3 regions of the Microbulbifer regidiadema genome follow, and region 3 is predicted to be linked to each of the others. Evidence: predicted binding sites of a transcription regulator. Region 3 holds the regulator's gene; each other region holds the start of a gene.
The links. The regulator sigma-54, encoded in region 3, starts transcription at its own class of promoters, with help from an activator protein. The targets are predictions, from matches to a motif close to TGGCACANNNNTTGCNNT.
Positions count from the first base shown of each region.

Region 1: a site for sigma-54 is predicted at 2,855-2,872, ahead of glnL (nitrogen regulation protein NR(II)). Genes of this name have one in related genera too.
Region 2: a site for sigma-54 is predicted at 2,944-2,961, ahead of ACJJIK_RS15785 (RtcB family protein). Genes of this name have one in related genera too.

Region 1 covers NZ_CP174297.1:3,213,316-3,218,865, reverse strand. Annotated here, with positions in the region: gene thiI (tRNA uracil 4-sulfurtransferase ThiI) at 1-154, opposite strand, end outside; gene glnA (glutamate--ammonia ligase) at 480-1,886, shown strand; gene ACJJIK_RS14055 (DUF4124 domain-containing protein) at 2,072-2,626, shown strand; gene glnL (nitrogen regulation protein NR(II)) at 2,952-4,034, shown strand; gene ntrC (nitrogen regulation protein NR(I)) at 4,038-5,444, shown strand; gene ACJJIK_RS14040 (peroxiredoxin family protein) at 5,526-5,550, opposite strand, start outside.
Region 2 covers NZ_CP174297.1:3,608,284-3,613,833, forward strand. Annotated here, with positions in the region: gene ACJJIK_RS15770 (hypothetical protein) at 1-311, opposite strand, end outside; gene ACJJIK_RS15775 (hypothetical protein) at 379-1,020, opposite strand; gene rtcR (RNA repair transcriptional activator RtcR) at 1,182-2,798, opposite strand; gene ACJJIK_RS15785 (RtcB family protein) at 3,018-4,250, shown strand; gene ACJJIK_RS15790 (slipin family protein) at 4,881-5,550, shown strand, end outside.
Region 3 covers NZ_CP174297.1:4,593,404-4,598,953, forward strand. Annotated here, with positions in the region: gene ptsN (PTS IIA-like nitrogen regulatory protein PtsN) at 1-438, opposite strand, end outside; gene hpf (ribosome hibernation-promoting factor, HPF/YfiA family) at 442-732, opposite strand; gene ACJJIK_RS20130 (RNA polymerase factor sigma-54) at 928-2,388, opposite strand; gene lptB (LPS export ABC transporter ATP-binding protein) at 2,583-3,308, opposite strand; gene lptA (lipopolysaccharide transport periplasmic protein LptA) at 3,400-3,951, opposite strand; gene lptC (LPS export ABC transporter periplasmic protein LptC) at 3,938-4,504, opposite strand; gene ACJJIK_RS20150 (KdsC family phosphatase) at 4,504-5,040, opposite strand; gene ACJJIK_RS20155 (KpsF/GutQ family sugar-phosphate isomerase) at 5,114-5,550, opposite strand, start outside.

The DNA.
Region 1 (5,550 bases), 1.4 Mb from region 3:
CATCGATCTTTTCCCAATCCTTGCGCACCTGGATACGGTCGTCCAGCGGGCGCAGCAGGCGCTGTAGGTTGTCCTTGAGCTGACGCGACATGCGCTTGCGCACAGGGTTGCTCTTGATGGTGATCTCTGGAAAAAACTTGACGACAAAGTGCATGGGAATCCGTGGGGTACCGCATGTTGATAGAAGGTGTCGCATTATAAACTAGCCGGAGGCAAGTTGGTTGCGCACTGTTTGCGGGCGAGGCGGAAGTGAAAGTGTTCTATTTTGGTGCATATTTAGGTGGCTGCTTGGCCGCAATGTCTCTATCCTGGCTGCGTCAGCGCTGTGCCGAGGCTCGCACCGCCACCAACCGGGGCTGTGAGGCAATTGCCCTAATTTGGCACACTCCTTGCTTTAATACACGCCAGGTAAAGAGTGAATGCCGGCAGCGACAGCAAGGCATAGCGACCAATTACTTTTCAAGACCTGGAGGACTGCAATGTCAGCGAAAACGCTCGGTTTGATTAAAGAGAGTGAAGCGAAGTGGATAGACCTGCGCTTTACCGATACCAAGGGTAAAGAACAACACGTTTCCATCCCCGTGTCGGAAGTTGACGGCGAGTTCTTTGAAGAAGGCAAAATGTTCGATGGTTCTTCCATCGCCGGCTGGAAGGGCATCAACGAATCCGACATGATCCTGATGCCGGACGACGATACCGCTTTCCTCGACCCCTTCACCGATGAGAGCACCGTTATTATTCGCTGTAATATCGTCGACCCGATCACCGGTCAGGGTTACGAGCGCGATCCCCGCTCCATCGCACTGCGCGCCGAGGAATATCTGAAGTCCACCGGTCTGGGTGACACCGCGCTGTTCGGTCCCGAGCCCGAGTTCTTCGTCTTCGACGACATCACCTGGGGTGCCGAAATGGGCGGCGCCTTCTACAAGATCAACTCTGAAGAAGCGGCCTGGTCTTCCGGTCACAGCTTCGCCGAGGGCAATATCGGCCACCGTCCCGGTGTTAAAGGCGGCTACTTCCCGGTTCCGCCGGTGGATTCCCTGCACGATATACGCGCCGCTATGTGTTCCGCGATGGAGCAGATGGGCCTGAGTGTAGAAGTACACCACCACGAAGTGGGTACTGCTGGCCAGTGTGAAATCGGCGTTGCCGCCAACACCCTGACCAAGAAAGCGGACGAAGTACAGATTCTCAAGTACGCGGTACACAATGTTGCGCACGCCTACGGCAAAACCGCGACCTTTATGCCCAAGCCTCTGGTGGGCGATAATGGTTCCGGCATGCACGTACACCAGTCCTTCAGCAAGGATGGCGTCAACCAGTGTGCCGGTGATGCCTACGCGGGACTGTCCGAAGCGGCCCTGTACTACATCGGCGGTATTATTAAGCACGCACGCGCCCTGAACGCGCTGTGTAACGCTTCCACCAACTCTTACAAGCGTCTGGTACCTGGCTTTGAAGCGCCGGTAATCCTGGCCTACTCCGCGCGCAACCGCTCCGCGTCTATCCGTATTCCTTTCGTACCCTCTCCGAAAGGCAAGCGCATCGAGACCCGCTTCCCGGATCCGACAGCCAACCCGTACCTGTCCTTCGCCGCACTGCTGATGGCAGGCCTCGACGGCATCAAGAACAAGATCCATCCTGGCGACCCTGCGGACAAGGATCTGTACGACCTGCCGCCGGAAGAGCTGGCCGAGTACCCGACCGTTGCTGCCAGCCTGGAGGGCGCTCTGGATGCCCTGGATAAGGATCGCGAGTTCCTGACCGCCGGTGGCGTATTCACTGATGACGCTATCGATGCCTACATCGAGCTGAAGCGCGAAGAAGTAGAGCGCCTGAACATGACCACTCACCCGGTCGAGTTCGATATGTACTACTCCGTGTAACGGTGCCCGGCATCACAGTGATGCCGTCGAGCTGTTCTCGAAAAGCCCGCGCCGCCCTGGTGCGGGCTTTTTTATTGCGGGTACACTGTCAGCTGGAAGTGGATTGAGTGCCGCTGCGGCGGTGGAGTGTCACAGAGCCCTGGTGTGGGCAGAAAAGGAGCGTCCGCGCTGCGGTCGACAATACTATGGCGAGGTATAAGCTACTTAAGGCCCTGTTGCTCACACTGCCTCTGGCGGCAGTGACCGCAATAGCGGGAACTGATGATAATGCAGAGGCCGGCGCCGCTATCTATAAGGTGGTTGGGCCCGATGGCCAGGTCACGTTTAGCGATACACCACCGGCAAATGGCACCTCTGAAAAGGTGGAATTGGCGCCGATCAATATCCAACCGCGCCAGTTGCCCACAAGAAAGCTGTCACCTAGAAAGGGCGCTGAGGCCCTTGGGCCTGTGTCGATTCAGATCGTCAGCCCCATCCACGAGGCGACGATTCCCCCCGGGCAGACACTGATCGTGCTCCAGGTGCAAGTGACTCCAGCCCTGCCAGAGGGCGCGAGCTTTTATGCTGTGGTTGACGGGCAGCGCTGGCAGGGGAGTTCCAGTGGCAACTCCCTCGATATTTCGGCCCTGGAGCGTGGCGCCCATACCCTGCAAGCCGTCTTAGTGGGCCCCCGTGGACAGGTTCTGGCTCAGTCCGCTGTCGTCACAGTCTACGTGAAGCGCCCCATAGCCCGGGGCTGAATGCGGGGGCGGAGCTCCTCCCGGCCCCTGTCCCTGTTATTTTCAGCTCGCCCTATACCCAACCTGACCGCTTTTTGACCTATGCACCTTTATGGTGCATTCTGCCCTTGCTGGCGCTACCCCCTGTTCCCGAGGCCGATCACCGGCAGCTGCAGTGCCGCTAGCCGCGCACTGGCGCTGTTCGCCTCGAGCTATTTTTGCCTGCAAATGCCCGCTTATGCGCCATTTTGGTTTGCTTTTTGCACTGACTAGATACAGCGCTTGCGCGCTGGGACTGACCGAAGGAGCTGGGTCAGGGCCTCGGAATAAACCGGAAATTTTATCAATGCTGAATGATCGCCAGTTGCGCCAATTACTCGATAGCCTGACTTCCGCAGTACTGGTGCTGGATGAAAACCTAGCGCTTTGCTATCTGAACAATGCCGCCGAGGACCTGTTAGCCGCCTCCAGTACCCGGGTCCAAGGCTCTATGCTGGAGGAGCTGGTGCGAGAGTCCCCCACCGCCTATGAGGCGATGCGCGAGGCGCTGCGCAACAATGAAAAGTACACGGTACGCCGCGCCAGTTGGCGGCTGAACAACCTTGAAACCCGGACGGTGGATTACTCGGTCAGCCCGGTGCCGGAGTTTTCTGTATTGCTGCTGGAAGTGCAGCCGATGGATCGCCTGCTGCGCATTGCCAGGGAGGATGCGCTGCTCAACGCCCAGGAAACTACGCGCAATTTGGTTCGCGGTATGGCCCATGAGGTTAAAAATCCTCTCGGGGGCATCCGCGGTGCGGCGCAGCTGCTACAGCGCGAGCTGCCCGACCCGGCCCTGGATGAATACACCCAGATCATCATCGAAGAGGTGGATCGACTGCGCAACCTGGTCGATCGCCTGCTGGGGCCGCGCCAGCCGGTGGTACTGCAACCGGTTAACGTACACGAGGTCCTGGAGCGGGTTGCCCAGTTGCTGGATGCGGAGTGTATCGGTGAGCTGAAAATTCGCAGGGATTACGACCCGTCTATTCCCGATGTTCCCGCAGACAGCGAACAGCTGATGCAGGCGCTGCTCAATATTGCCCGCAACGCCATGCAGGCCATCGATGAAAGTATCGGCCTCAGCAGTGGGGAGGTGGTACTGCGCACGCGTATCCAGCGCCAGTTCACCATCGGCCGCCGCAATTGCCCACTGGTCTGCCGTATAGAAATTGAAGATAACGGCCCGGGCATAGCGGAGGAAATTCGCGAGCGGATATTTTTCCCGATGATCTCCGGTCGCGCCGAGGGCTCCGGCCTCGGCCTCTCCATTTCGCAGAACATTATCAATCAACACAAGGGGCTGATTAAGTGTGACAGCCAAGCCGGCCGCAGCACCTTTCAAATTTATCTGCCCCTGACGACCGAATTTGTAAATACAGGAGCCTAGAGAATGAGTAATCGCGTTTGGATTATTGACGACGACAGATCAATCCGCTGGGTGCTGGAGAGAGCGCTATCGCGCGAGGGAATTGATACCCAGTGCTACGAGAGTGGCGACCGCGCCCTGGATGATTTTTACAGCGATTCCCCGGATGTTGTGATCAGTGATATTCGCATGCCGGGCTCCGATGGCTTCAAATTGTTGCAGCGCTTCCAAGCCGAGCGACCGAGCCTGCCGATTATTATTATGACTGCGCACTCGGACCTGGATAGTGCCGTAGCCGCTTATCAGGGCGGCGCCTTTGAGTACCTGCCCAAGCCCTTTGATATCGATGAGGCGGTGGCGGTAACCCGTCGCGCCCTGATGCACGCCAGTGAGCAGAGCGCTGAAGAGCGGGTTGAGCCGGAAAATGGCCAGGGTAATAAAGAAATTATTGGCGAGGCGCCGGCGATGCAGGAGGTCTTTCGCGCGATTGGCCGCCTGTCCCATTCCAATATCACCGTATTGATTAACGGTGAATCCGGCACCGGTAAGGAGCTGGTGGCGCAGGCGCTGCACAATCACAGCCCGCGCAGGGAGCAGCCCTTTATCGCTTTGAATATGGCCGCTATTCCCAAGGACCTGATGGAGTCCGAGTTGTTCGGCCATGAAAAAGGGGCTTTCACCGGTGCCAGTTCCCAGCGCGCCGGGCGCTTTGAGCAGGCCAATGGCGGCACCCTGTTTTTAGATGAAATTGGCGATATGCCCGCAGAGACGCAGACGCGTTTATTGCGCGTATTGGCCGACGGTGAATTTTACCGGGTCGGAGGCCACACCCCGGTCAAGGTGGACGTGCGTATTATCGCGGCGACCCACCAGGACTTGGAGGAGCTGGTATGCCAACACAAATTCCGCGAGGATTTGTTTCACCGCCTGAACGTGATCCGTATTCATATTCCGCGGCTGGCGGACCGCCGGGAGGATATCCCGCGCTTGGTTCGGCATTTCTTTAATGCTGCGGCAAAAGACCTGGGGGTGGAAGCAAAAATCCTGAGCAGGGAAACGGAGGGCTATCTGTCCGGGTTGGATTGGCCCGGCAATGTGCGCCAGCTGGAAAATACCTGCCGCTGGATTACCGTGATGGCCTCCGGGCGCGAGGTGCATATTGAAGATTTGCCACAGGAGCTGCACCAGCAGGGCGCGACGGCAGAGGCACCGGCAGATTGGCAGAAAGCTTTGCGCCTGTGGGCCGATCAGGCCCTGTCCTCTGGGCAGCGCGAGATTTTAAATGAAGCTGTGCCCGCCTTTGAGCGGGCGCTAATAGAAATTGCCCTTAAGCACACGGCCGGGCGCAAACGCGATGCCGCTGATCTGCTGGGGTGGGGGCGAAATACTTTGACGCGAAAGTTAAAAGAGCTGGAAATTAGCGGAGAGTAAATTGCGCTGGGATCGCCCAAAGTTAATTTGGGCGATCTACTCCATTAATTAATGGATTAATACTATTTTCAGCTGCGAGTTTTAACTCGATGCTTTTTTAATGCCC
Region 2 (5,550 bases), 990 kb from region 3:
CCGGACACAATACAAATACATACATCATTATTGATAATGCCTAAGGTTGCATACTCCCCTGTCTTTAATGAGCCTAATTCCAGTTTTGGGGCGGTAATTTTTAGGGTTTTTCCATCTAATGGGGAATCTTGCTCCTGAATTATTCCAGATATGGTAATGGGGTCTGGAATATTGGCAGCAAATGAAGGTGTTTTCTTAAGGCCGAATAAACCACTGCCTACAGGTTTCAGAGTCGTCACTTCAATAACAATAGTTTTTTCTGCTTTGCGAGCGGCGGGCCATTCCCATTTTAATTCCATATCTTCAGACATTGCATTTCCTCCGATGAATAACCCCAATACTATAATTGATAGCGTGGGAAATAAAATTTTTTTTAATCTATTCGAAAACAAGGTCATATTTGTCTCCGCTGATAGGGTGTGCACCAATAAACCCACTCAGAATTGTACATTTATCTTTAAATTTGGCTTTTAGGTGCTTATAAAGGTTGTCTGGCGTGTCAAGCCCCGGAATATCCTTATTGAGAACTTTTGCATAATTAAAGGCTTTGGCTGCCTTGCTTGAACAATTTCCCCCGAGCATATTAAAGGCGCCGGGTGAGATTTTAAGGTTGTACCAAAAAGATTTAAACAGTGTGGCTTGAGGCTCTGATACCTCAATTAATATTGCAGTAGATTTAATATTGTATAATTTTGCCGAATTAATATTGACATAATAAGGGCGTATTTTAAGCATGTCGTCATAGTCGGCTACTAGGCCTTTCATATTTAAACCGGATTTGTTGAATGATGCTGAAGGACCATTTGCCCAAGAGGGGATAGAGCTCTTAAACAGTGATCCTGATGATCCTGATGGTCCTGATGAGACATCGCCTCCCTCACCAAAAAAGCCAATGGGTTGCCCATTTGGCAGTATACAGTCCGCATGTTGATCAAGCACGCCGGGACTGTGTGCATCATTTTCTTTTCCTCTGACAATAAGGCCAATTTCATTGAGCGCAATGCTTTGATATGTCGCCATGGGTAATTCCTTCTAATCCATGTGTTTTTCACGGGGGCATCATATCTCAGTGGCTATTTAGGTTTCATCTTCTTACTTGGGATAAATGGCAAATTTTACGCCATTTGTAAGCGCTTGTATTTTTTGGGTGTAGCACTATTCTTTTCCCAACTGTGGCTAATTTAACACTTATTATTTTTGTGCCACTTGCATAGCATGGAAAAATTTAGGTGGTATTTTTCTAGTAGCTGGCGCACCCGTTGGGAATCGTTATTGGATCTTTTTTCCTTGCGACTGACGTGGAAAAGTTTGCGTCCGGCTTCCGCCATTGAACTGGATGTCTCGCAGACCTGGATGACAGTAGCCAGCTTGATCTGGTCGTAATAGTCTATGGTGCGGTATATGTCAGGGCCAAGTAGTCTCTCCAGGCGTTGGAGGGGTAGTGATGATTGGCTCTGTGTACCCTGCCATTTAATCCGCAACCTATGGATTTCCTCTTCCACTACCTGAGTCGTGATACGCCCACCATCGGCGAGGGTACCCATACGCAGGATACTGGCATTAAGATCGCGAAAGTTTGCAGACCAGCTGGCCTCGCATGAGCGCCCAAAGCTCAAGTACTTTTCCCGTGCGGCTTTATTAAAGCTGACCAGGTGCCCGGACTTTCTGGAAAAGGCCTCCAGTTCAAAATCGATATTGGGCTCCAGGTCTTCAAGGCGCTCGCGCAGGGAGGGCAATCGGTAGGTCCACAGGTCGATACGGGCGAGCAGGTCCGCACGAAATTTACCTTCTTGGCAGAGCTGTACCAGATCCCGGTTGGTACCGGCAATCAACTGGAAGTGACTGCTTACTTCTTTATCTGAGCCGAACGGCATAAAGCGTTTGTGCTCAATCGCACGCAATAGCATGGCCTGCTCATCCAATCCCAACTCACCGATTTCATCGAGAAACAGCAGGCCCCTATCCGCTTCCATTAGCAAACCGGGGCGGTGGGTGGTGGCCCCGGTATAGGCGCCTTTGCGGTGGCCGAACAGGGCGGACATCGCATTTTCGCCGCGCAGGGTGGCGCAGTTTACCGCTACCAGACCACCCTCCAGCTTGCCGCGCTGCTTGCGCAATTCATAGACGCGCTGGGCCAGCTGGGATTTGCCCGCCCCTGTGGGGCCGGTAATCAGTATGGGGGCGTCGGAGCGGATCGAGACCTGCTCCAGCTGCTCGATCATCTGGTTAAAGGCGAGATTGTTGGTCTCGATTCCACCCTTTAGGTAGGTGGTGCCCTCCTGGTGTTCCCTCTGGAAGCGCGAGGCGATCTGGTCGTATTTGGATAGATCCAAATCGATGATTTGGTACTCGCCCGGCAAGCTGCTGTGCTTGCGCGCCGGGGAGGTTTGCAGCAGACGCCCGGGGAAATAGCCCGCTTCTGTCAGCAGGTACAGGCAGATCTGGGCCACATGGGTGCCGGTGGTGATATGCACCAGATACTGTTCATCGTCCGGCTTAAAGTTGTAGGCGCGGGCGAAATCCAGCAGGTTGCTGTACACGCTCTCGAAATCCCACGGATCGGCGAAATTTATCCGGTGGTGAACCACCTCGGTTTCAGGGGAGACTCGCGCAATATCCTCGGTGACCTGGTCGGCCAGGTTTTTCGAGTGGTTGTCGAAGAGAAGTTCCAGCCGATCGATCAACAGATCATCGTGTTGGCACATGGAGATGTTCGGGCGCCACTTGTCCCAGCGCTTGTCGCCTTTGCCGCGCCGGTCCTTGCTGATGCCGAGAATACTGATAGCGATTGTTTTCATACTATCTAAAATATTATTTATCTATCAAAAAAGATAGATTTTTATGATTGAGTTATCACGACTAGCCTTCTAAAAACTGTCCAATTTAAAAATAAATCCTTTAAAAACAATAAGTTACAAAAAATTTTCAATTCTCTGTAAAAGTTGGCACTCCATTCGCTATATCAATAACCAAACGAAACAGATGAATACCAAGCGCGGTTTCAAAAGGAGCGAGAGATGAAGCCAATGCCATATGAAGTGATGCAGGCAGGTGGGGTACCGATTAAATCCTGGACCCTGGGCGTGCCCTTTGAAGAGGAAGCCAAAGCGCAGCTTAAAAATATTTCGCAGATGCCATTCGTGCACAAGTGGGTGGCGGCGATGCCCGATGTACATCTGGGCAAGGGCGCCACCATTGGCAGCGTGGTCCCAACTCTGGGGGCGGTAATCCCCGCTGCCGTAGGGGTGGATATTGGTTGCGGCATGATGGCGGTGCGCACCAGCCTGACGGCGGCACAACTGCCGGACAATCTGGCTGGGGTGCGCAGCGCCATCGAGCGCGCAGTGCCCCACGGCCGCACTGGTGGGTTTCGCGGTAAACGGGGGCGTGACAAAGGGGCTTGGGCCGATACGCCCGAGGATGTACTGGTCGGCTGGACGCCGCTTGCGGCTCAGTTCGAACAGCTCAAAGAACGCCACCCGGTATTAAAAAATACCAATAATATCAATCACTTAGGAACCTTGGGCACCGGTAATCACTTTATCGAGATGTGCCTGGATGAACGGGGCAGTGTGTGGTTGATGCTGCACAGCGGCTCCCGGGGCGTGGGCAATCGAATTGGCACTTATTTTATTGAGAAGGCCAAGCGGGATATGGAGCGTTGGCATATTCATTTGCCAGATAGCGACCTGGCCTATTTCCCCGAGGGTACCGAGCACTTTGATGATTATGTGCAGGCGGTGGAGTGGGCGCAGGAATTTGCCCGCATCAACCGTGAGGTGATGATGGAGCGTACTATCGGTGCGGTAAAGCAGGCCCTGGGAATGGAGTTTGAGGCGCGTATGGAAGCGGTGAATTGCCACCACAACTATGTTTCCCGCGAGCACCATTACGGCAGGGATGTGTTGGTAACCCGCAAAGGGGCTGTAAGAGCGCGTACCGGTGAAATGGGTATTATTCCCGGTAGTATGGGCGCTAAGTCATTTATTGTGCGGGGGCTGGGTAACGAGGAAAGCTTCTGTAGTTGTAGCCACGGCGCCGGGCGGGTGATGTCCCGCACCAAGGCCAAAAAGCTGGTCTCCCTGGAGGAGCACCGCGCGGCCACCGCTGATGTGGAGTGCCGCAAAGACGAGGGTGTGATCGATGAAACCCCATCGGCCTATAAACCTATTGAAAAGGTGATGGCAGCACAGAAAGACCTGGTGGAAATCGTGTATACCCTCAAGCAGGTAGTTTGCGTCAAAGGCTGACGCTGTCTAGGCCAGGGATAGGCCGCACTTCAAGAATTGCTAAAGCATGCGGGCCGCTGGGCGAATTTGCCGGGCGGTTGCAACTGAGTTTGAGGCCTTTGGCCCGTTAGCGGAGCCGGTTCTGAATCCCGGCCCGGCACCACCGCCGCTGGTGGCAGGTGTACCTACGGGTTAGAAGCTCAAACGCCTACTTTGTAGCTCATTGGGTAGAGCAGTCGATAATCATCGATCGGTAGCAGGTTCGAATCCTGCCAAAGTTCCGTCGTCCTCCAAACGACCTTGTGGAAAGGCGAGAGCCTGGGGTTCAACTCCCCGTTAAAAATCTACCCGGGGCCCGGTAGCCTCCCGGTGCGGTAAATGGGATTTAGCCGTTTATCGCGGAAGTGCTCCGGCAACAGCGCTGTTGATCGCGGGTCTGCCCTGTGCGGCCCGGCGGCAAGATTTGCGATAGTTTCTCCAGGCCAGGGAGTGTGGCTGGGGGCTCAGGGGGAGCCCGCTGGAGAAGCTTGTGAATCCTCTGCCGTCCGGCCTCGCTCGGTACAAACGATTGCCCCCCTGTTGCTGGACGGGCCCCACTTTTGCGGCCCTGAGGGGTAGCGCAGTATAAAAATGGAATAAAAGATAATAGCCATGATATCTCTGTTCAAAATATGGAAGAACGTAGACGTTGCGGATAGCGAGCGAGTGCTGCTATTTCGCCGCAACCGTTTTGAAGGGGTGTTGCCGCCCGGCAGCCATCGCATCTCGCTCCTGTCCGGTGACGTAAGGGCAGAGACTTACGATATTACCGATGTGATTTTTGGGGAAATAAAAGCCAAATTTCTGCTGAAGACCTATGGTGAAACCCTCGGCAAATACTTGCAATCCTACGAGTTGTCAGATCACCAGGTGGGACTATTTTATCGGGATAACCACCTGGTGGATATTTTGCCCCCCGGCACTTTCCGTGCAGTGTGGAGAGGTGGTGAGTCGGTGCGTGTGGAAGTGGTGGACATTTCTGAGGAGTACACCATCGATAAAAAAGTCCTGGGGTTGCTGGGGCGCGGCGTTCGCGCCGGGCAAATGCGCAGCGCCCTACAGGCGGTCAGCTACAACGAGATTCCCGATGAGCACGTGGGTCTGTTAATGGTCAACGGCAAATTGGAAAAAGTGCTACAGCCCGGTTGTTACGGTTACTGGAAATACAACCGCTCTATTGAGGTCAAGGTACTGGACTTGCGCCTGAAAACTATCGAGGTCAGCGGCCAGGAAATCCTGACCAAGGATCGGGTCAGCCTGCGCATTAACCTGACCGGCGCTT
Region 3 (5,550 bases):
TGCCAGGGCGTAGAGTTCATCGCTGCTCTGTGCCTGTCTTAGCTTATCCCTTACCAGGCTGTCGGAAAACAGGGCGGCGATTTCTGCCAGTGTATCCAGGTGTTCCTGTTCGGCGTCTTCGGGGACCAGAAGCGTAAACAGCAAGTCGACAGGCTGGCGATCCACAGAGTCAAAATCAATGGCAGGTTCGGTGGTGCAGAGAACCCCGATGGGGCTTTCACAGCCGGGCAATCTGCAATGGGGAATGGCGACGCCGTCGCCAATTCCGGTGGAGCCCAGGCGCTCACGGGCGATCAGCTGGTTAAAAACCGTATCGGAATCGTGTTGGGGATATTGTTCGGCGATGGCCTGGGCAATATTGAGTAAGAGCTTTTTTTTGCTACTCCCCGCCAGGTGGCAAAGACTGAGGCGGGGAGAGAGTAATGCTTCCAGTGTCATAGTTCAGCGATGGTTCTGCAACTTCTCTTTGTGTTTTTTCAGTTGGCGGTCCAGCTTATCGGTGAGCGCATCAATTGCCGCGTACATATCCCTGTCCTCAGATCCAGCGCAGAGATCGTGACCATTAATATGTACGGTCGCCTCAGCTTTTTGGATCAGCTTTTCGACAGATAAAATAACTTGCGCATTGGTGATATTGTCGTAGTGCCTGGACAGCTTCTCCATTTTGGTTTCGCAGTAGCTGCGCATAGGTGAGGTAACGTCGACGTGGTGGCCACTAATATTGATCTGCATGGATTTCTCCTTAAAGGTGCATCACAAGTCGGCGCTCACCCCCTAACGGGTCGCAACCCTACTAGGAAGTGGGCCAGAATGGAAGGATACACTCAAATTTTGGGTTTTGGTTACAGGCGGGGCGGTAGGGGCGCCAGAGGTTTGTGACTGGCCATTGTTTTGGGGTCAGGGTGGTTGGCGGTTCTGGGGGGGGGGCTAAACGAGCCGTTTCCGCTCACTTGACGAGGGGATACCCATGGATTCGCGGTATTTCGCTACCGTTCGACGTGCAACCTTAATCCCCTGTTTATCCAATTCTTGGGTGATTTTGTTGTCGGACAGCGGCTTTCTGGGGACTTCGGTATCGATAAGTTTGCGAATAAGGGCCCTAATCGCCGTGGATGAGGCGTCTTCGCCGGAGTCGGTGCTGACGTGGCTGGAGAAGAAGTATTTGAGTTCGAAGACTCCGCGCGGGGTCAGCATGTACTTCTGGGTAGTGACCCGGGATATCGTGGATTCGTGCATGCCGATGGTTTCAGCAATATCCGCCAGAACCATGGGTCTCATCGCCTCGGGGCCCTCCTCAAAAAAACCCTGCTGCTTGTCCACAATCGAAGTGGCGACCTTCAGCAGGGTGTCGTGGCGGCTCTGCAGGCTTTTCAGAAACCAGCGGGCCTCTTGTAGGTGATCCCGCAAGAAGTTGTTCTCCCGCGAGTTGTCCGCTCGCTTTACCAGTGAGGCGTAGTGGCCATTGATACGGATCTTGGGGGTGATTTCGGGGTTCAGTTCGACCAGCCAGCGCTGTTCCTTGCGCGACACAATAATGTCGGGAATAACATAGGCGGGCTGCTCGCCGCTAAACTCTTCCCCCGGGTTGGGGGTGAGCGTCTGAATAAGGCGGATGACCTCGCCGAGCTGGGCTTCAGTGAGGCGTGTGCGCCGGCTGAGCTGCCTGAAGTCCCGTTTTCCGAGCAGTTCCAGGTGGCGCTCAATAATGGTCTGCGCCTCTTTTAGCCAGGGGGTCCCCACAGGCAGTTGCTGTAGTTGTAGCAGCAGGCACTCTTGCAGGTTTCGGGCTCCGCAGCCGGCCGGCTCGAATTGTTGCACGGCTTTAAGGACGGCAACCACCTCATCCTCTTCGATCTGCAGAGAGGTGGCAACATCGTTAACTGTGGTATTGAGCAGGCCGTTGGGGCTGATGGCGTCAATAAGATGCTCGCCAATTCGCTTGTCGTGGCTGGACAGGGTGGTGAGGTTTAATTGCCAGCGCAAGTGGTCTTGCAGTGTGTCGATCGCGGTGTTGCGCTCAAAGTTGGGGTCTTCGCCCTCGGTTGGGGCGCTGTAGCTGCTGTAAATATCGTCCCACTGGGTATCAACGGGCAGCTCTGCTGGAATATCCTGATTCCAGTCGGCATCGCCAAGCTCTTTTTCCTCGCTCGCGGTGGGGGTTAAATCCTCTCCCGTACTGGATGGTAGTTCTTGCTGAGCGTTTTTTTCCGTATTTGCCGCTGGGGTCAAATCTTCGCTCTCAACTTCCAGCATGGGATTGCCGTCGAGGGCTGCCTGGACTTCCTGCTGTAAATCCAACGTGGAGAGTTGCAGGAGGCGTATTGCCTGCTGCAACTGTGGGGTCATGGTTAGCTGTGTGCCGAGCTTGAGCTGGAGAGACTGCTTCATAGTTTAGAGTTGCAGGCCAGTGCGACAATGGGTCTATCAAAGTTAACCCGAGATGGCGCAGACTACCCCGGCCCCCTAACTATTACAAGCAATAAGCGTGCCGATAGCCGCTAGGGGAGGGGCTAATTCACCCATAAATTATGATGAAATTCTCGGTATTTGGGGTATTTTGTTATACTTGTCATCATTTGCCATTAAATGGTGAACTCGTGTCCCAAATACACCTCGCGGACTTGCTGGTTGGCCAGGACGTCATCCGGTGTGCCTGAGGCAATAATATGGCCCTCGCTGACGATATAGGCGGTTTCGCAGATATCCAGGGTTTCCCTCACATTGTGGTCTGTGATTAATACCCCGATACCCCTGTCCCGCAAGTGGCGGATGATGTATTTGATATCGTTTACCGAGATGGGGTCGACCCCGGCAAAAGGTTCATCGAGTAGTACAAAGCTCGGGTCTGTAGCCAGGGCGCGGGCAATTTCTACCCGGCGCCGCTCTCCGCCAGACAGGGCCATGCCGAGGCTGTTTTCGATATGGGTAATATTGAACTCTTCGAGTAGCTCCCTGGCCTGTTTTTCGCGCTCCGCCCGATTGAGTCCCTTGCGGGTCTCAAGGATTGCGAGAATATTGTCGCGTACCGATAGACGTCGAAAAACAGAGGCCTCCTGGGGCAGGTAGCCGATACCCTTGCGGGCGCGACCGTGCATGGAGAGGCGGGTAATATCTTCGCTATCAATTAGGACTTGCCCGGCATCAGCCTGCACCAGCCCTGCAATCATATAAAAACAGGTTGTTTTGCCGGCTCCATTGGGGCCCAGCAGGCCGACAACCTGTCCGCTGGATACGCTGACAGAGACATCTTGAACAACTTTTCTTTTCTTATATTGTTTAGCGAGGTGTAACGCTTGTAGCGTTGGCATAGTGAATCCTGAAATCTGACCGCAGCGCTATATGGCTGCGGATTACATCATTGTAAATAGCGCTGTTTACTGGCATTGGAGTCTGGCTGGATTACTGGCTGGCGTTGGTGTCGGCGGGTTCGCTGGTCTCGCTGCTTTCAGGCTTCCAGATCATCTCAACTCTGCCCTGGCCCGGCTGGCTGCGGGCGCTCATTTGCTCCGTCGCGAGGTCGTAGTCAATTTTTTCGGCAGTCAGAGTGTTGCCATCCCGATCGATATAAGCTTCGCCGATAAGCTGTAACTCTTCGGAGCTGATGGCGTATTCTATGCGATCAGCGCGGGCCTTGACGGGTTCCTGGCTCTCTAAAATCTTTTGCTGGAAGTGTGCTGGGCGGCCCACGGCTACCACCCGGCTGATTTCATCACTTTCGGTAAAGTGCACTTCGACGCGGTCTGCCCTGATTTGCAGGGAGCCCTGGGTGATGACTACATTGTCACTGTAAACCACCAGGTGGTTGGCGCGGTCGGCCGACATGGAGTCTGAGCCCACAGAGATTTTCTGGGTCCGGTCATCGGGCAATGCCTGCGCAGCAGCAGTAATTGCTGCCAGTGCAATCGCGATAAGGGCCTTGAGGGGCGAAAAGTGGCGGTTATTGGGTGTCATAGCTGCTCTTTACATCGGACAGGATTTCCATCCGGTTTTCTTTCAGGTAGGCGCGCAGCCCCTTACCTTCTGTGCGATTGGGGCCGGAGCTAATAATAACAACTTTGTCAGTCTCGGCGAATTCCCTGTTGGGGAAGATTGTGATTCGCGATGTCTCTAATTTGACGCCATCCGGGGTGGGGAGTTCATCAATCTGTACATCGCCATTGAGCACGATGCGCTTCCCGCGGTTGAAGGCGGTGCCGCGCTTGGAGCGGGTTGCCCATTTGGCGGTGTCGTCGGTATAGAACAGCATGCGCGGTTCTTTCAGGTTAGCCCGGTCCCGGCGCTTGAACTGAAAGTAGGTGATCTCTTCTGCGTCCACGCGGTAAGCCAGATTGCCCGTCTGGTCAAAGTGGCGGGTCTCCGCCCCCTTGATAATCAAGTCCGCAGCGCGGTCTTGCTGTTGCGGGGTGGGTCTTTTGCCCAGGAGTTGCTCTGGCGGACTCTCGGAAAACCAGAGTCCGGCACTGATAAGTAGAGTGACCAGTACGAGAGGCAGCCAGGAGCGCATTACTTTTCTCCGATATAGGGGGCGAGTGCCGCGTCAAAGGTCCCCTGGGCAATCATAATGCGGTCGCAGACCTCGCGCACGGCACCTTCACCGCCGCGTGCACCGGTGATCCACAGGGCTCGCTCGCGCACCGGTGGGGCCGCATTGGGTGGCGCAATAGGGCAGCCGATTTTGGTCATCACCAGAAGGTCGGGATAGTCATCGCCGACGTAGGCAATATCCTCCAGTCGGCAAGACTCTTCAGCGAGCAGCTCCTGTAGGGCGGCAAACTTGTCTTCGCGACCCTGGATTAGCTTATTAATACCCAGATCGTGTGCGCGGCGCTCTACTACATTGCTGCGCCGGCCGGTAATAATTGCCACGCGAACTCCGGAGTTTTGCAGCATTTTTATGCCGTGCCCGTCCAGGGTGTTAAACGTTTTAAGCTCGTTGCCATTATTGTCAAAATAGAGCTTGCCATCGGTCAGGACGCCATCTACGTCCAGAACAAGCCAGCGGATATTTTTCAAGGAGTCATTTATCTTTTGTTCGGATATCACCGGGGTAATCTCTCTTTACCTGTGGGGGCGGGCATGGCCCGCTCATCATAAATAATTGCTCGCTATTATCTCAGATAACGCCGGCGCGCAGAATATCGTGCATATGGAGTAGGCCAACTGGGTGGTGCGCCTTATCTTCCACGACTAATGCGGTGATTTTGTAATCTTCCATAATTCGTAGAGATTCAGCGGCAAGGGTGTCAGTGGAAACCGTTTTGGGACGACGGCTCATTACTTCTTCCATAATTGCTTTATCGAGTTCGACTTTTTGGTCGATGACCCGGCGCAAATCTCCATCGGTAAAGACTCCGAGCAGTTCACCGTCGCTGTTGACGATGGTTGTCATACCGAACCCTTTGCTCGTCATTTCCAGCAGGGCTTTTGCTAGTGGGGTTTCTGGATTTACCTGGGGTAATTCGTCACCAGCGTGCATCACATCCTCGACCTTCAGCAGGAGTCTGCGTCCGAGGGCGCCACCGGGGTGGGAAAAGGCAAAATCTTCGGCGG